Linked DNA regions of Pelodictyon luteolum DSM 273. The protein of the gene in region 2 interacts with the protein of the main gene of each other region in a pairwise test. Links are inferred from orthologs where the notes say so. Each region holds a gene or a part of one and is shown on either strand. Other genes may lie near its edges. The genes, in order: PLUT_RS01440 and def.

What was found.
Region 1: the proteins of def (region 2) and PLUT_RS01440 interact in binary tests that used the Escherichia coli proteins (3 or more experiments, as listed by UniProt). The link is inferred for Pelodictyon luteolum DSM 273 from one-to-one orthologs.

What each region holds. Positions count from the first base shown.
Region 1 is NC_007512.1:279,966-288,698, reverse strand. The notes cover bases 3,839-6,837. They hold PLUT_RS01440 (aspartate-semialdehyde dehydrogenase), read right to left. Parts: upstream 5,850-6,837; coding sequence 4,827-5,849; downstream 3,839-4,826. Other genes in these bases: dusB (tRNA dihydrouridine synthase DusB), read right to left, coding at 5,846-6,837; PLUT_RS01445 (hypothetical protein), read left to right, coding at 3,969-4,826; PLUT_RS01450 (ComEA family DNA-binding protein), read left to right, coding at 3,839-3,972. Outside these bases: PLUT_RS01465 (hypothetical protein), read right to left, coding at 1-331; PLUT_RS01460 (pyridoxal-phosphate dependent enzyme), read right to left, coding at 515-1,888; alr (alanine racemase), read left to right, coding at 2,166-3,260; more of PLUT_RS01450, read left to right, coding at 3,460-3,838; more of dusB, read right to left, coding at 6,838-6,910; recombinase RecA, read right to left, coding at 6,915-7,961; PLUT_RS01425 (NAD-dependent epimerase/dehydratase family protein), read right to left, coding at 8,002-8,733.
Region 2 is NC_007512.1:1,653,792-1,662,489, forward strand. Bases 3,595-6,558 are described here. They hold def (peptide deformylase), read right to left. Parts: upstream 5,381-6,558; coding sequence 4,808-5,380; downstream 3,595-4,807. Other genes in these bases: lepA (translation elongation factor 4), read right to left, coding at 3,595-3,722; fmt (methionyl-tRNA formyltransferase), read right to left, coding at 3,805-4,749; PLUT_RS07635 (Fur family transcriptional regulator), read left to right, coding at 5,618-6,124; PLUT_RS07640 (cation:proton antiporter), read right to left, coding at 6,153-6,558. In the rest of the region: trpE (anthranilate synthase component I), read right to left, coding at 1-379; PLUT_RS07610 (hypothetical protein), read left to right, coding at 522-959; lepB (signal peptidase I), read right to left, coding at 953-1,759; more of lepA, read right to left, coding at 1,905-3,594; more of PLUT_RS07640, read right to left, coding at 6,559-8,336; PLUT_RS07645 (DMT family transporter), read left to right, coding at 8,539-8,698. UniProt on the Escherichia coli protein: Removes the formyl group from the N-terminal Met of newly synthesized proteins. Requires at least a dipeptide for an efficient rate of reaction. N-terminal L-methionine is a prerequisite for activity but the enzyme has broad specificity at other positions.

The DNA.
Region 1 (8,733 bases), 1.4 Mb from region 2 along the record:
TCTGGCACTCATCCGCTCTGAGCTCGTCAGGGCTCAGTTCACGATCGATCTGTATCTGCCACTCCTGCAGAAGATGCACCTGGTTGCACTGCATGCAGCGGATCCAGTACTGATTCTCAGCAGAAGGAACCGGCGTTTCGGCAATCTTCTTCTTCCCGCCCCGCTCCTTCTTTACCGGCGGCGGAAGCAGGGGATCATCCTCCCTCGGCTTGTCGCTCGGCATCCACTCCCCGACAAAGGCTTTCTCGGTCACCTGACCGCACCCGTCACAATAACAGGGCTTGATCTTCCCGTCCAATATGAACTGTCTTTTTCTGGACTCAACCTTCATTGCATAAACATATTGCTCGGTTATTGCGCTCTCCTGGTGAACCGCAGGGAGTATCGGCCATCGTTGGAACTGTCACCGGCATGGCATCCGGAGCCGGACAGGGCCGGGCTGAAACCGGACTTTGCAGGACTGCCTAGTTAAGTAAATACTGCCAAAAAAACAACCCGATAATTTCCAGCAGCCTTATTTGTGGGTCAAGGCATCGATAAGGTCTGATTTAGTAAGGAGTTGCAATTTCCCATCAAGCATGCTGATAAGCACGCCGGAGGCATTCTGCTGGAGTTTTTCCGACAGCTCCGAAATTGCGGCGTCCGGCTGGCACACCGGGAAGGGCGGTTCCATGAACCCCACGACCTTCGAATTCATCGCATCGTCGTTCTCAATGAGGATGGAGAGGATGCGGTTCTCGCTGATGCTGCCGATGGGAGCGTTGTAGGATACGATCGGCAGCTGCGACACATCGTTCTGCTTCATCATCTCGAACACCTCGGCAAGAGTGTTCTCGGGATAGGCAACAATCAGGTCACGCTGTGCCTTGAGGCGGAGGATGTCTTCGGCCGTAATCTGCTCGAGGGAGGATTTTTCCCGACGATAGAAACCGTGCTGGCGCATCCACTCGTCGCGGTACATCTTGCTGAGGCTGTAACCGCCGAAATCGCTGAGCACTGCCACAACCGTGGCGTCGGGTCCAAGGCCGGAGGCCGCATTGAGAGCTGCCATCATGACGGCGCCGGAGGCGCTGCCGGCAAACACGGCCTCGGTCCGGAGCAGTGCCCGCCCGCAGTTCATGGCGTCTTCGTCCGATACCTGCACGACCTCGTCGATAAGTGAAGGATCCCAGAACCTGGGCGGCGTTGCTGCACCGATTTCCTCAAGTTCAGAAAAAGCGGCCGGGCCCGGCACGCCGCTCTTGAGAAGTCCGGCAAATACCGATCCCACGGGCTCGACACCGATCAGGCGGATCGCGGGGTTCTTTGACTTGAGGAACGCACCGACCCCCGATGCCATGGCTGCGGAGCTGAGCGGAACAAATACGTGGGTGATGGCCCCGTCCGTCTGGCTGAAGATCTCAGGGCCGGTGGAGTCCCGGTGCACCTCGAAGTTGAGGGGGTGGTCGTACATGCCGGCGAAAAAGGCGTTAGAGAGGTTCCCGACAAGGCTTTCGGCCACGTTCATGCAGCTTCGCGCCTCACCCGGCAGGGCATCCGAAGGGGTGATGACCAGCTCGGCGCCGATGGCCCGCAGTACATCCTGTTTTTCGCGAGAGATCTTGTCGGGAGCGACCAGCAGCAGCTTGTAGCCGCGGCTCGCACCAGCCATGGCAAGTGCAATGCCGCTGTTGCCATAGGTCCAGTCGACGAGCGTCATGCCGGGGTGGATGAGATTCTTTTCCTCGGCATCGCGCACCACTGCCGCCGCAACCCGGTAGTAGTGGGAACATGCGGGGTTCATGTACTCGAGCTTCGCCATGACCTTCGCCTGCATCTGGCGCGGCATCTGGCGCAGGAGCACCATCGGGGTCTCTGTCTTGAGTCCGAGGATATCGTTGTTCGGCATCGGCATGCTGTCGAGAATAGTGGTTGCAGGAGGGAAAGAGGCCCCTTCCCGATAGTCAGATGAAAATATACAAAACCACTGAACGAACCGTCTCGATTCAGGGCAAAGCAACTCTTTGCATGCTCAAAGGTACTCAAATTATTCCTTTTTCAGTCAGCAGGCGCCATCTACCCCGCTCCGGCGCTGCTGAAAATCCGCATAATTTTTAATACTTTGCAAGAAATCCAGTAAACCGAAGTGCCACGCACCGCCTATGTGCCCCAATGCACCCGAACCCATGGCTGAAGCCCTCATCAGGCTTCAGCACCTGCAAGAGAATGCCCGGCTCATCAGAAAGAAGGCCGGCGTGCCGCTGATGGCCGTCGTGAAGGCGAACGCATACGGGCACGGCGCCCGTGAGACGGCCCGCGCTCTTCTGGCTGAAGGCATAGGACATTTCGGGGTGGCCAACATCCATGAAGCCATTGAACTCAGGACCTGCGGCTCTCTAAAGAGGCCTGCCGCCATCCTCTCATTCTCCTCCCCCCTGCCGTCCCAGATACCCTCCTACCTGGAGCACGGCATAGAGATGACCGTCTGCGACCCCGCAACCCTCAGGGCGGCAGAGGCTGTGGCATCGGGAGCCGGCGCCACCATCGGCGTCCATCTGAAGGTCGACACCGGCATGGGACGGCTCGGGCTTTCTCCCGCTGAAGCCAAACAGGTCCTGCAGGAACTCCCCCGCTGCCCGCATATCGAGCTCAGGGGAATCTACACCCACTTCGCCGACAGTTCGTTTGACAGGGCATTCACCCGAAAACAGCTCGAAGCGTTCAGGGCTTTCACCGGAGAGTACGAACATGCCTCCGGCCGCAGGGTCCTGAAACACGCAGCCAACAGCGGCGCCATCCTCTCTGAACCGGACGCCACCTTCGACATGGTCCGCCCCGGCATCCTCCTCTACGGCTGCCACCCCTCAAACGATGCCCATCTGCGGCTGGATGTAAAGCCGGTCATGCAGGTAGAAGCCCGGGTCGTCTTCCTGAAAACCGTCACGGCCGGCACCACCATCAGCTACAACCGTACATGGAAGGCAGCGGGACCACGGATAATCGCCACCATAGCGGCTGGATACGCCGACGGCTACCACCGGTCGCTTTCAGGGAAAGCCACCGTCAGCATCAACGCCATCACCTACCCGCAGGTCGGCACCATCACCATGGACCAGATCATGGTCGACCTCGGTACCGAAAGCGATGTCAGGGTCGGCGACCGTGCCGTCCTCTTCGGCTGGGACGGGATGAGGGCAGAGGAACTTGCCTCGCGGGCCGGCACCATCAGCTATGAACTCCTCACCTCCGTTTCAGCGCGCGTCCTGCGGACCGTTGTATAAAGACGCCCGGCAGCCCCTCATTCCATGCACAGCCGTTCCGTACTGCAGGACGGCACCACGGGCCCGCGACAGCATACAACGGGGCCGCTTCATCATGCGCTGTATACGGAAACGCCTGCTTCAGCAGGTGAACGATGCCGATACAACAGGATAGTACCATCTATTTCTTATCTTGAACATAAAAGAGACCCCCTCTGGTATGAACCCGTTCGAACGACTTTCAGAAAAGCTGAGCCTGACGAGAGCGGAAGTTGTCGCAGTCTCGACCCTTCTGGCTTTTCTGGTGTTCGGCGCCATACTCCGTACCATGCATGCAGTGGAGCTGGAATCGGATGCCGTCCGGCAAGCCGAGGCAGCTGTCTTCAGCGACAGGGAGGCCGACAGCCTGATCAAGGCAGCCAGGCTTGATGAAGGCCGTGTGGATGAGGCCGTCAGAAAAAGCATCGCCCTGGAAAAAAGCACCGGAGGCTTTGAATCAACGCCCCGCCGGGCGAAGAAGGAGCCCTTCACCGGAACCGTTTCATTCACAAGCGCCACCAGCACTGAACTGCAGCAGATCCCGGGTGTCGGACCGGTCATGGCGGGGCGGCTCATCGACTTCAGGACGGCGCACCATGGGCACATCGAGTCCTACGATGCGCTCCTCGAGGTAAAGGGAGTAGGAAAGAAAAAACTTGAAGTCCTCAAAAAGCACCTGAGCATCGACCAATGACGAGAAGCATCGTAGCCTGCGCAGTCGATGCAGCCGAAAGCAGCATCGTCAGGCTCAAAACGAGCGGAGGGGATGGGTTCATCCTCACAGAATGCAGGACCGTTCCTGCCGGCTACGCCCTCCTCGCCACCCCGAAAGGACAGCGGGCGCTGAAAAAGCTCTCGGAACATGCCGCCAAATGGTCCGGCGAGCCGCTTTCTCTCTGCATCGCTCACGATACCTACCATCCACTTCCGGCTTATTTCCCCCTGGACGCAACCGATGAAGAGTGCAGGGGGTACAGCCGCCTTGAAGCATCTTACTTTCTCGACGAACCCGGTCACTACGGCTGCGACGTCCTGCCCTTTCTGGAAGAGAGTGCAGGCGGGCTGCAGGGTAAAAAGCTGCTCATGTTCTGGCCGGAGGCCCCGGCAAAAGGCATTGCCGGGGCGTTCAGCAGCCGGCACGCCATTTCCGGCGACAGCACGCCGCTGAAAACGGCAGTGGGGATATCGAAGATGTCGGAAGGGCAGACGGTCCTTCTTGAACTGTCCGGCTCACACGTGCTCCTTGTGGTGGCATCCTGCGGTGCAATTAGCCATTTCAGCCACCGCCGTGTGCTCAACCGGGATGAAACCGCATATTTCGCACTGAAGGAGATCGCAGAAGCCGCTCTTCCGCCCGGCACCCCGGTGCAGACCCGGGGCGCTCTGGCGGACCGGGCAATGGTGGAGCTCATCAGCCGGGAAAGCGCATGCCCGCTGCAGCCCCAGGCGCTGCCACGGACGGTCTCAATCAGCGGAATGGCGCAGAAAACCCTTCAATCACCCTCAGCACTGAACGCCATCATGTCAGCGATCCTTGTGCTTGCATGACTACGGCCTTCCGGCCGCTACCACCTCGGCGATCTGTACGGCGTTGGTAGCCGCGCCCTTGCGAAGGTTGTCGGCGACGATCCAGAGGTTGAGGGTCTTCGGATGCCAGTAGTCGGGCCGGATCCTTCCCACAAACACCTCATCCTTTTCATACGACGTCAGCGGCATGGGGTAGACGCGTGCCGACGGATCGTCCTGCAGGACGATACCGGGGGACCGGCCGAGCAGTTCCTTCACCTCTTCAATGTCGAAGTCGCTTTTCAGCTCGATGTTGAGCGATTCGCCGTGTCCGCCGTACACCGGAATACGGACCGTGGTCGGGGAGACGCTGAGAGAGGAATCACCCATGATTTTCCGGGTCTCGTTGACCATCTTCATCTCCTCCTTCGTGTAGCCGTTGTCGGTGAAAACGTCGATCTGCGGCACGGCGTTGAAGGCGATCTGGTGGAAATGGGTGAACTGCTCCTGGCGCTCTCCGGCAAGCTCGCTCTCCAGGGCATCGCGCCCCGCCTTGCCCTTTCCGGTCACCGACTGGTAGGTCGAGACAATCACCCGGCTGAGCCCGTAACGGTCCATGAGCGGTTTGAGCACAACGACCATCTGGATGGTCGAGCAGTTGGGGTTGGCAATGATCTTGGCCGCACTGCCGTCTGCAGCGAAAATGTCTCCGGGGTTCACCTCGGGAACGACGAGCGGGATGCCCTCGTCCATCCTGAATGCGGAAGAGTTGTCGATGACGACCGCGCCTTCGGCTGCCGCCACAGGAGCCCACTGGCGGCTGGCGGAAGCGCCTGCTGAAAAGAGCGCGATGTCGATCCCGCTGAACGCTTCGGCGGAAGGCACGCAAATCACGTACTCCTTTCCACGGAACGTCACCTTCTGACCGGCGCTCCTTGCCGAAGCGAGCGGAATGATGTCGGTTGCGGGAAAATTCCGCTCTTCAAGGACCTGCAGCATGGTGCGGCCAACAAGGCCGGTCGCGCCGAGTATGGCTACCCGGCACTTTTTCTCGGAACTGCTCATATGGTTGTGTTCGATGCTTTATAGTTCAATACAAGTTTATCTGAATGGTCGTTGAGGTACTCCGCATGCTCGCGGATCCGCCCCTCCCGGGCATAGCCCTCACACTCTTCGCGGTACTCGAGCAGGATACTCTCCACTGCCCGCCAATCCTCCTCGCGCACCAGTTTGTTGCGCACCACCGATACTTTCGGCAGGCCTTTCAGGTAGGTGGCATAATGACGTCGCATTTCAAGCGTCCCGTATTTCTCACCCTTGAACTCCACCGAGAGCTGCAGGTGCTCGATGGCTGCCTTGATGCGCAGTCTGAAGTCGGGTGGAGGCGGCGGGGTGCCGGTTTTCAGGAGATGCTTCGTCCCGGAAAAGATGAACGGGTTGCCGATCGAGCCCCGCCCGATCATCACCCCGTCGGCGCCGGTTTCCAGGAACATCCTCAGTGCGTCTTCGGGACTCCAGACGTCACCGTTGGCGATAAGGGGAATGCGGGCATGCCGTTTGGCCTCCGCAATCCACCCCCAGTCAGCTTTGCCTTTGTACATGTCGCTCCGGGTCCGTCCGTGCAGGGCGAGGGCCTGAATGCCGGCGTCCTCGAGGCGCCGGAGCACATCGAGAATGTTGATCGATTCGTGGTCCCAGCCGATCCGGGTCTTGGCCGTCACCGGCAGCCGGACGGCTTTCACCACGGCCTCGGCAATGGCAGCCATCTTTTCCGGCTCTTTCAGCAGCGCAGCCCCGGCGCCCTTCCCGGCAACCTTCTTCGTCGGGCATCCGAAATTGATGTCAAGGTAATCCGGCTGGAACTCTTCGGCAATCACCGCAGCCTCCACCATCGACTCCACCGTGCTGCCGAAAATCTGCACAGCCAGGGGCCGCTCAACCGGATCCGCCTTCAGTTTCCGGACGGTCTTTTCAATGCCCCGCCTGAGCGCCTCGGCACTGACAAACTCCGTATAGACGATGTCCGCCCCGTGGCGCTTGCAGAGCTGCCGGAACGCGCGGTCGGTCACATCCTCCATGGGGGCGAGGATGACGGGGCGGTCGATGTCGAGCTTTCCGATTTTCATGCCGTCAGGGCTGCAGGGCCTCCGGGTTGCCGGTCATGACATCCTTCACCTGGCTGTGCACCTTCTTGAAAAGCTCGGGGTCTTCGCGCAGCGCCTTCTTCACGGCTTCGCGTCCCTGACCGAGTTTGTCCGGGCCGTAGCTGAACCATGAACCAGCCTTCTTGACCACACCGAACTCCACGGCAAGATCGATCAACTCGCCCATGAGGGAGATGCCCTCCCCGTAAAGGATATCGAACTCGGCAATCCTGAAAGGAGGCGCAACCTTGTTCTTGACCACTTTAACCTTCGTGCGGTTGCCGATGATTTCGTCGCCGTCTTTCAGCTGGGCAATCTTGCGGATATCGAGCCGGATAGAGGAATAAAACTTGAGCGCCTTGCCGCCGGTGGTTGTTTCCGGGCTTCCGTACATGACGCCAATCTTGTCGCGCAGCTGGTTGATGAAGATGCAGACGCTGCTCGACTTGGAGATGGCGCCGGTAAGTTTGCGCAGCGCCTGGCTCATGAGCCGGGCCTGCAGACCGACCACGCTGTCTCCCATCTCTCCCTCAAGCTCCGCCTGAGGCACAAGGGCTGCAACGGAATCGACAACGACCACGTCGACCGCGCCGCTGCGCACGAGTGTTTCAACAATGGAGAGCGCCTGCTCGCCGGACTCCGGCTGGCTGATCAGCATGGCATTGATGTCAACCCCGAGCTTGCGGGCATAGCTGGGGTCGAAAGCGTGCTCAGCATCAACAAGAGCGGCGATGCCGCCGGCCTTCTGGGCTTCGGCGATGACATGAAGCGCAAGGGTGGTTTTGCCGGACGATTCGGGGCCGTATATCTCCGTCACCCTGCCGCGCGGAAGGCCTCCGACGCCAAGAGCGAAATCGAGGGTCATCGATCCGGTTGAAATCGACTGGACCTGCATCACTGCCGAATCGTCCCCGAGGCGCATGATGGCACCTTTGCCGAACTGCTTTTCAAGGGCTTCGACAGCGAGGTTCAGCTGTTTGAGTTTTGCCGGATCAACGCCTGGGGCGGTCTCTGCGGGTCTGGGTGTAGCCATGGTGCATTTAGGGGTATGGTGAACGAAAAAAACCGGCCCTTCAGGTTACTGCGCTTAAGAGAGTCTCTTCAAGCGGCCGGTAGCTGACCTGAAGTTCCTCCGTTGATTTCATGTTGCTGTATGAAGCCCTCCGCCCGGCAAGGCGGATGCTCTCAATGCTGATGAACGACGGGCGGCCTGAGATCCAGGAATAGAGTTCGCCGCCGATGCCTGCCAAGGAGCCGATGGGACCCGGTAGGGCGATGGTGGGGCGCGTGCGGCTGCCGGGAAGCTCAGCGATGCGCAGGTAAAGCTCCTTGAAAGTCATATTGTGGCCCACCACCAGATAACGTTCACCGCTGCGGCCGAGGCGCCATCCGGCAATGAGGGCGTCGACGACGTCAGAAACATCGACAAAACCGGTACCGCCCGTCGGATGCACCGGGATGCGTCCCTGATAGATGAGGCGCAGGACATCGTTCGATGAGCTCTTCGACGCAGGATTCGAGGGGTCCCGGCCGATGACAACCCCCGGGCTCACCATGACGGCCTCAAGCCCCTCGGCGGCTCCGCGCAAGACCTCGAGTTCGGCAAGATGCTTCGACTCCATGTACCCGTTCCGGCGCTGCCAGTCCTGGAAAGAAGCCGATTCACCGACCGGCGAACCATCCTCGGTGGCGCCGGCCGCGGCCATCGAGCTGGTGACGACCAGACGCCGGACCCCGGCGTTGAGGCATGCGTTCACCACGTTTCGGGTGCCGAGGACATTGACGTCGTAGAGCTCGCCAGTGTG
Region 2 (8,698 bases):
CGAATACACCGGAAGTGATCATCTGTGCTGAGCCGTTCTTCCGCCCCGGAATGCTTTCGGTATCGAACGCATCGAGGCACCGGTCGATCATCTGACGGAGGCCGGTTTCAGGAGCAGCGGCATCCAGCAGGCCGCTGAAACGTTGGTCGAGAACCTCCACTCCGGCCGGCCCGTCGACGGAACCGCGAAGGATGGCAACTGGATCGAGCGCGATATAGGAAAATCGTGCAAGCCGCTCTTCGCCCTCGACCGACTCAAGCAGACAGGTGTTGGGGCCCTGGAGCTTCATGTATACGGAAACCGGAGTTTCGGTGTCGGCATGGATTTCCCGGACCAGCGGTTTGAGAAAATATGGGGCACGCCCTCGGGTATCTGGCATAGATCAAAGAATGAGCGGTGGGCCTTGGAAAGAGCCCGATTGAGAAAATTTTCGTATCATTGAATCGAACTGGACAATAAGAAAGAACGACCGCAGGCACCGTCCTGAAACATTACCGGGATCCGGAATACAGAGAGAGAACATGGCCTCCCGCCCTCCCAACCCGCACGCCCTCAGACACTGGTTCAAAGCGCTCGCACTCTCACCGGGTGTCCTGTTCAGCGCAACCTACCTGCTGCTGCATCTTGGTGCCGCAATCTACCTCAACACGGCCTTCATTTCCGACCTCAGGGCACTGGTTCTGCAGCAGACGAACCGGCAGATGGAACTCACCGTGAGTTCCCTCACTGCGGGACCTTCTCTGAACTCCATCACCCTCAAGCGTATCGGGCTTCATCCCGCCGACGGCAACAGCCAGGCACGGCCGCAAGCAATCCTCAGCATGGCGTTCCCCTGCCCGGATCTCGGCCGGCTGGTCTTCAGCGGCCCGATGCGTGAGGCAAGACAGAGAGCGGTCTGCGACAGTATTCTCACCTACTGCGCTCCCCCGCCCCAACGTTCCGGCGGCCCGGCTCAGTGAATGACGAGCCCCGCCCGCTGCCATCTTATTGAGGCCAGTTTCTCAACCGGATCGGTCAGCAGCGAAAGATTGGGATTCCAGGACCAGTAGACAAGCAGTGCGCGCCCGAGGATGTCCTTTGATGGGACAAACCCCCAGAAACGGCTGTCGAGACTGTTGTCGCGGTTGTCGCCCATGGCGAAATAGTAGTCGTCCCCGATGGTGTATGACGAAGCCGGAACGCCGTCAATAAAGACTGTGCCGCTGTGTATCCCGACCGAATGTCCCTCATCGGAGATCAGCCAGGCGTACATCGGCAGCGTCTGTTCGTTAAGGGTAATGACATCGCCCTTTCCGGGGATTCTGACCGGTCCGTAATTGTCTTTGTTGAAACCCGAAAATCGCGGGAAAATCATCGAATCGCTCTCTCCAGGCTGCATCTCAATGCCGATGAACTGTCCGTCAGGGGGAAGAGCAGCCTCACTGCCGTTGACATACAGGTGTCTGTTGCGGATTTCGAGGGTGTCACCGCTTGTTGCCACGCACCGCTTGATGTAGTTGAGTGAACGGTCATGGGGATACTTGAACACAAAGATATCGCCACGTGACACGCCCTCGACACGGGGAAGCTGGAGATCGGTGAAGGGTACCCTGGCTCCGTAAATGAACTTGTTCACGAAAATGAAGTCGCCCGCCATGAGGGTTTTTTCCATCGAACCGGTAGGGATCCGGTAGGACTCGACGACAAACACCCGCAGAAGGGAAGCAAATATCGCGGCAATGATGAGCGCTTCCATCCACTCTCTCGAATGCTTTTTCATGCGGCTGTTCTCTGCTGTATTCAAGTGGCTTATTGGGTTACGATTGCTGAAATGCGGAGTAATGACACACCGATTTTTTGACGTTTTTTTCGGGACGATCCTGCGTCATACCGCTCTTTTTCATCCCTCGATCTATCGTTCCGGCTTATTCGTCGATGTTGAGGATCGCAAGGAACGCCTCCTGGGGCACTTCGACACGTCCGACCTGCTTCATGCGCTTCTTGCCCTCTTTCTGCTTCTCGAGAAGCTTGCGTTTGCGGCTGATGTCACCGCCGTAACACTTGGCAAGCACGTTCTTGCGCATCGCTGAAATCGTTTCGCGAGAAATGATCCGGCTGCCGATGGCCGCCTGGATGGCAACCTCGTACATCTGCTTCGGAATGATGCCCTTCAGCTTTCCGCAGAGCTTGCGACCCCAGTCGTAGGCTTTCGAGCGGTGCACGATGATGGAAAGGGCGTCGACCGGCTCGGCGTTGAGCAGGACATCGAGCTTCACAAGGTCCGACTCGCGGTACCCGATATACTCGTAATCCATCGACGCGTAGCCTTTCGAGATCGACTTCAGCCGGTCATGGAAATCAAACACGATTTCGGCCAGGGGGAACTCGAAGTGCATGTTGACGCGCTGGGTGTCGAGATAGTCGGTGTTCCGGTACTCGCCCCGGCGCTCCATGCCGAGCTTCATGATGTTGCCGATATAGTCCGCGAGCGTGATGATCTGCATGCTGACATAAGGCTCCTCCACATGAGCAATGCGCGTTGTATCGGGCATTTTCGACGGGTTGTCGACAATGACAGTCTCACCGTTCGTCATAATCACCCGGTACTCCACATTCGGCACCGTGGTGATGATGTTCATGTCATATTCACGCTCGAGCCGCTCCTGGATGATCTCCATATGAAGCAGGCCGAGGAATCCGCAGCGGAACCCGAAGCCGAGAGCTACGGAGGTTTCCGGGGTATAGACGAGCGAAGCGTCGTTCAGGGAGAGCTTTTCGAGCGACTCCCTGAGATCCTCAAACTCATTCGAGTTTACAGGATAAAGGCCGCTGAACACCATCGGCTTCACATCCTTGTAACCCGCAAGCCGTTTTTCGGCAGGCACTTCCGCGTGGGTAACCGTGTCGCCCACCTTGGCGTCCTTCACATCCTTGATGGAGCATATCAGATAACCGACGTCACCCGCCTCAAGCACCTCTTTGGGCTGACGTTTGAGGGCCATGGTACCGATCTCGTCGGCAAGGAAGATCTTGTCGTTGGCGAAGAAGCGGACCTTCTCGCCGCGACGAAGCACGCCGTCAACAATACGGAGGTAGACCACCGCGCCGCGGTAAGGATCGAACACGGAGTCGAAAATGAGAGCGCGGAGGGGCTGCTTCCTGTTGTCAGCCGGAGCGGGAACGCGGGCGATGATGGCCTCCATCAGCTCGGCCACGCCGAGCCCTGCCTTCGCCGACACCTGCAGGATCTCCTCACGCTCGATGCCGATGAGATCAATGATCTGGCGGGCGACGCCCTCGACATCGGACGAGGGAAGATCAATCTTGTTGATGACCGGTATGATCTCGAGCCCTGCCTCGATGGCAAGATACAGGTTCGCGATGGTCTGCGCCTCGACGCCCTGGGTAGCATCGACGACAAGCAGCGCGCCTTCGCAGGCGGCAAGGGAACGCGAGACCTCATAGCTGAAATCAACGTGACCCGGGGTATCGATGAGGTTGAGGGTATAGTCATCCCCCGCCACCGAGCAGTACTTCATCTGCACGGCATGGCTCTTGATGGTAATGCCCCGTTCGCGTTCGAGGTCCATGTCATCAAGCACCTGAGCCGAATCCATCTGTGTGCGGTCAAGGGTATGGGTCATCTCCAGCAGGCGGTCGGCCAGAGTGGACTTGCCATGATCAATGTGGGCTATGATGCAGAAGTTCCTGATGCGGCTGACTTCCGGACTGGACGGGGCCATATAAAAAACGGTTTATTCTCTGTTGTATTGCAAGGTGCAAAATATACTCAAAATAACGGTGATTGCGACATCAGCAGGACCCTCAAACAAGCTGCGGTTCCGTCACCTCCGGACGGAACCCCCGGACGAACTCCGGTGCCTCCATCGGTCGCTTGCCCTCAAGCTGCAGGAGAAGCAGTTCGATCCAGCCATCAGTGCCGCGGGCATAGAGCCTGCCATCGTCGATGAGAAGGGAGCCGGGAGCGCACGGAGAAGACGGCGACATCTGGGGCGCCGCGGCGGAGCGGAAGATCTTCACGCTTTTTCCCCCAAGGGTGGTCCAGGCAGCAGGGCGCATGGAGAGGCCTCTGATGAAGTTGTGGAGATCGGCGGCGCTCCGGTTCCAGTCGATTCTGGTGTTCTGCCTCGTCAGCTTCGGAGCCTTCGACGCCATTGATTCATCCTGAAGGGAGACATCGGCACGCCCTTCCGCTATCAGGCGGAGGGTTGCCAGGACAGCCTCAGCACCGATGAAAGAGAGCCTCAGGGCAAGTTCGGTGGCGTTCTCATCGCTCCCGACCGGGGTGCTGCGCTTCAGGATGATGTTTCCGGTATCGACCTGCTGCTGGAGGAAAAAAGTCGTGACTCCGCTCTCCCTATCCCCCTGCATCAGTGCATGGTTGATGGGAGCGGCTCCCCGGTATGCCGGAAGCAGCGAAGCGTGAAGGTTGAACGAGCCGAGGCGAGCTGCCCCGTAGACGGCCGGAGGGAGGATCCGGAACGCCGCAACAACGATCACATCGGGACGGAGCTCCTGCACCGTTGAGGCAAAAGCAGGATCCTTCACGTCCTCAACTTCAAGGACCCGAAGCCCGAGCTCCAGAGCCGCCTGCTTCACCGGGGTCGGTTCCGGCGCCGAATTCCTGCTGCGGCGCGGGCGGTCGGGACCGGTAACGACCATCACAACCTCAAATCCCGGGCCGGCACCGGCAACCGCCCTGAGCGAAGGAACGGCGAATTCGGGGGTACCCATAAACAGTATCCGCATGGCAAAGAGCTTTCTTTTCAATGAGTTGCAATGGCCGGGTCATGGCCGGCAGGCATAGTCACATGCAGGCCGGACCCTCCCCGCCCCGGGAACACTCCCGGGCTATGGGGTAGTCGGCAGGAACCAGCCCGGCAGCGATATCGTCGAGTTCCTGCTGGATCCGGCGACGGTCCCGCTTCTCCATCCTGTCAACGAAAAGCGTGCCGTTGAGATGGTCTATCTCATGCTGCAGTACCCGGGCAAGCATACCGGAAAACTCCTCAGTATGTTCCTGGAAGTTCCGGTCCCGGTATTTCAGGGTAATTTCAGACGGGCGAAGCACATCGCCCTGCACGCCGGGAACACTGAGGCACCCCTCCTCCATCAGGTTCTTTCCGCGCACAGCAAGGACGTTGGGGTTGATGACCACCATCGGCGGCACATCCTCATAAGACTTCATGCAGGAAACATCCAGCACGAGAAGCCGGATGGAACAGCCGACCTGCGGGGCGGCAAGGCCGATGCCCGAAGCGTTTTCCATGGACTCGAACATAGAATCGATAAGAGACGAGATGTCAGCGTCGACGCCTTTCAGCGGCTTTGCCTTCTGGTGAAGGACTTCATCGGAGTATGTATTGATCGGCAGAATCATGGGAGCAACAATTCAATCTTTACTGGGACAGCGGCAAAAAACATCCACACGCCGTTTCCGCTCTCTCTGTGTTTGAACCAACCTCCGGAACGTCCGTAAAGTTGCCCCGGAAGAGGCGGTACGCTGCTGTGTGAGGGGAAAATAACAATATCCTGCAATTTTCCCCGATCCCCTCCCCGCGCACCTCCGGGCCGGGGCTCAGCGATTCTTGTTTTTAGTTTGTATATTTAACCACATATGGCAGACACCGACGACAATAAACGGCAGCCGAAGGCGGCAACCCGCCAGGCAGAGACACTGTTCCGCTCGTATATGAAAGCAGAGGGGATGCGTTGCACGACGGAGCGCATCGCGGTTCTTCGTGAAGTGTACGGTTCGGGAACACATCTCGATGCCGATGAAATATACCGGCGTATGAAGGACCGGGGCATCGCCATATCGCGTGCAACCGTCTATCATACCCTCGACCTCCTGTTCCGGGTCCACCTCGTGGCCAAAATTGACCTCGGACACAAGCATACCCACTACGAACAGTCGCACGGCGTGGCAAACCACCTGCATGTGGTCTGTGAACAGTGCGGACTCGTCGTTGAAATCGCAAGCGCTGAACTTGGAGGCCTGCTTGAGCGGCTCTGCCGCGAGCAGGGATTCCAGCTTGGGAGCTTCAGTCTCCAGGTGTTCGGAAAATGCATGGATGATGCCGCAGGCAAAACCTGCCGGCGCCGCAGGAAAGCCGAAAAATAGCCGCCCGGCCTGCCCCCCCCCTACAGCCTCACTCTTTTTTCTTCGTGACCACGCCCGGCAGGTGGATCCGTCGGTACGCCCCGCCAAAGAGCCTGCCGAAGCGCTCAAGGGTATCGAGGCCTTTCTGCAGGGCATTTTCAGGAACCGGCGCCTCTTCGGCCTCGCTCTGGACGGGCCAGAGCAGGATAAAGCTGTTTTTCTGGAAGTACTTGCCGAGATGCGTGGGAATTTTTGCCATTCCCGGATGGTAGGAGCGTCCGTGCTTCCGGCTCATCACAATGATGAGGCTGTCGTCGATCTTCACCTCACCGGACAATGCGAGGAAGTCGTTCCAGTCCCTGAACTGCCGGTACTCGGCATTTGAGACTGCCGAACCCCAGCCCTCTTTCAGTACGGAAATGGTCTGGCGCGTTGAATAGACCACAAGGCGGACTCCCGTGTTTTTGACGAGGCTTGCGATCTTGCCGATCCAGAGCCTGAAACCTGCCTCGTACTCCGCACCCGCCGGCACGATGAGGATGGTGCGTTTTATAGTGTCCAGCGACTGCACGGGGCGGTAGATATAGGTCGTGACATTGCCGCGCTTGAGAAGGGTTTCGGAGGCCTCCCCGAGGAAACTGTCGCTGAGCCCGCCTCTCTTCTGGTGCAGGCCGAGAATGAGGTCGGTGATCTTGTGCTCACGGATGACACCCGATATGCCGTTGGTGATGTCGCTGTCGAAACGCAGCAGCTGGTTCAGAGCGTTATCGGTTGAGGATGCAGCAACCGCGGCTTTCTCCAGAATCTTCCGCCCGCTCTTTTCAGCAGCTTCATCACTGACGCTGTCGTCGGCGACATGGAGTGCGTAGAGGCTGCCGGGGCTTTTTGGCGACTTCAGGGTAACGCTGAGATTGATGAGCTCGTCGACCTGGTCGGGCCGGCTGAGGGGAATGAGAATCCGCTCTTCGGTCGCTGAAGAAGAGGACTCAACTGGTTTTTCCTCAACTTCGGCCGCTGCTGCCACCCTCACGGCAGCCTTCTCTCCGACGATGGAAGCGATGGTACATGTCACCAGGATGAAGACAATGGTACCATCAAGGATACTTTCGTCGAGGAGACGCACCGGCGAGCCGTCAACGGCGTACCCGGTAACGATGCCGTAGCCTATGAGAACCGTTGCAAGGGCAACTGCGGCATGCGCGCCGATAAGTCCGTAAACGAGGTTGCGCTGGTCGTTGCTCAGACGGAAGAATTTCTGGGTAAGAAAGGCCGAAAGGTATTTGGCCGAAGCGGCGGCGACGATGATGACGATGGCGACCCAAATGCTCCGGAAGTCACTGAAAAAGCCCCGGATGTTGATGAGCATACCGACCCCGATCAGGAAAAACGGGATGAAAATCGCGTTGCCGACGAACCGGATGCGGTTCATGAGGGGCGAAGTATGGGGAATCAGGCGGTTCAGGGCCAGCCCCGCGAAAAAGGCGCCGATGATGGGCTCGACACCGGCCGCCTGGGCAAGAAAGCCCGCCATGAATACCAGAGCCAGAACGAAGAGGTACTGCAGGACGCTGTCATCGAAGCGCTTGAAAAACCATCGTGCAATGACGGGAAAAGCCAGCAGTACGACAAGGGAAAAGAAACTGAGGGAGATGAGCAGCCGGATCCAGAACGCGCTTGACAGAGAGCCGGACGACATGCCGGTCACGACGGCAAGGAGAAGCAGGGCCAGGGTGTCGGTGATGATGGTTCCGCCGACGGCGATATTGACCGCGCGGTCCCTGGAAATGCCGATCCGGCTGACCGTCGGGTAGAGAATGAGGGTGTGGGAGGCCAGAATGCTCCCGATCAGGGTGGCGGAGAGCACCGAGAGCCCGAGCAGCCATACACCAGCCATAATGCCGAAGCTGAGTGCGATGAAAAAGGTGTACAGCCCGAAAAAGATGCTGTTGCGGGTATTTTTGCGGAAATCGACGACATCGATTTCAAGGCCCGCCATGAACATGATGTAAAGCAGGCCCACGGTACCGAACAGCACGATGCTGCTGTCGCGGAGCATAAGGTTGAAACCGTGCGGGCCGACGACGGCGCCGGCTATGATAAGGCTGATGAGGCTCGGAATCTTGAGGCGGCTGAGAAGCAGCGGAGCGAACAGGATGATGAGCAGTATCAGCGAGTACTGGAGCACGGGATTGCGCAGGGGCAGCGACATGTCAATGGTTCCCGTCAGGAGCATCGTCCGTACGTCGAAAGGTTCATACAACTCATATACCAAAACTAATAGGATCCGGCCGTTTCCTGTGGGGAAATATGCACATCTTTTCCCTAGCCGGCAAACCGGAAGGCACTCTGGAAAACACGCTCCGCCTCCTCGTGAGAGTTTGTATATTGAGCGCGGAAACAATCATCGGACGTTGAAACCTCCTCACCACTGAACCATGCACTGGATAGCACTATTCATGGCCATTGCCACTGAAGTGGCAGGCACGACATGCCTCAAGTTTTCCGACGGCTTCACAAAGCTGGTACCATCTGTTTTTGTCTTTATTTTTTACACCCTGAGTTTTACCTTGCTTGGACAGGCCCTGAAAGTACTTC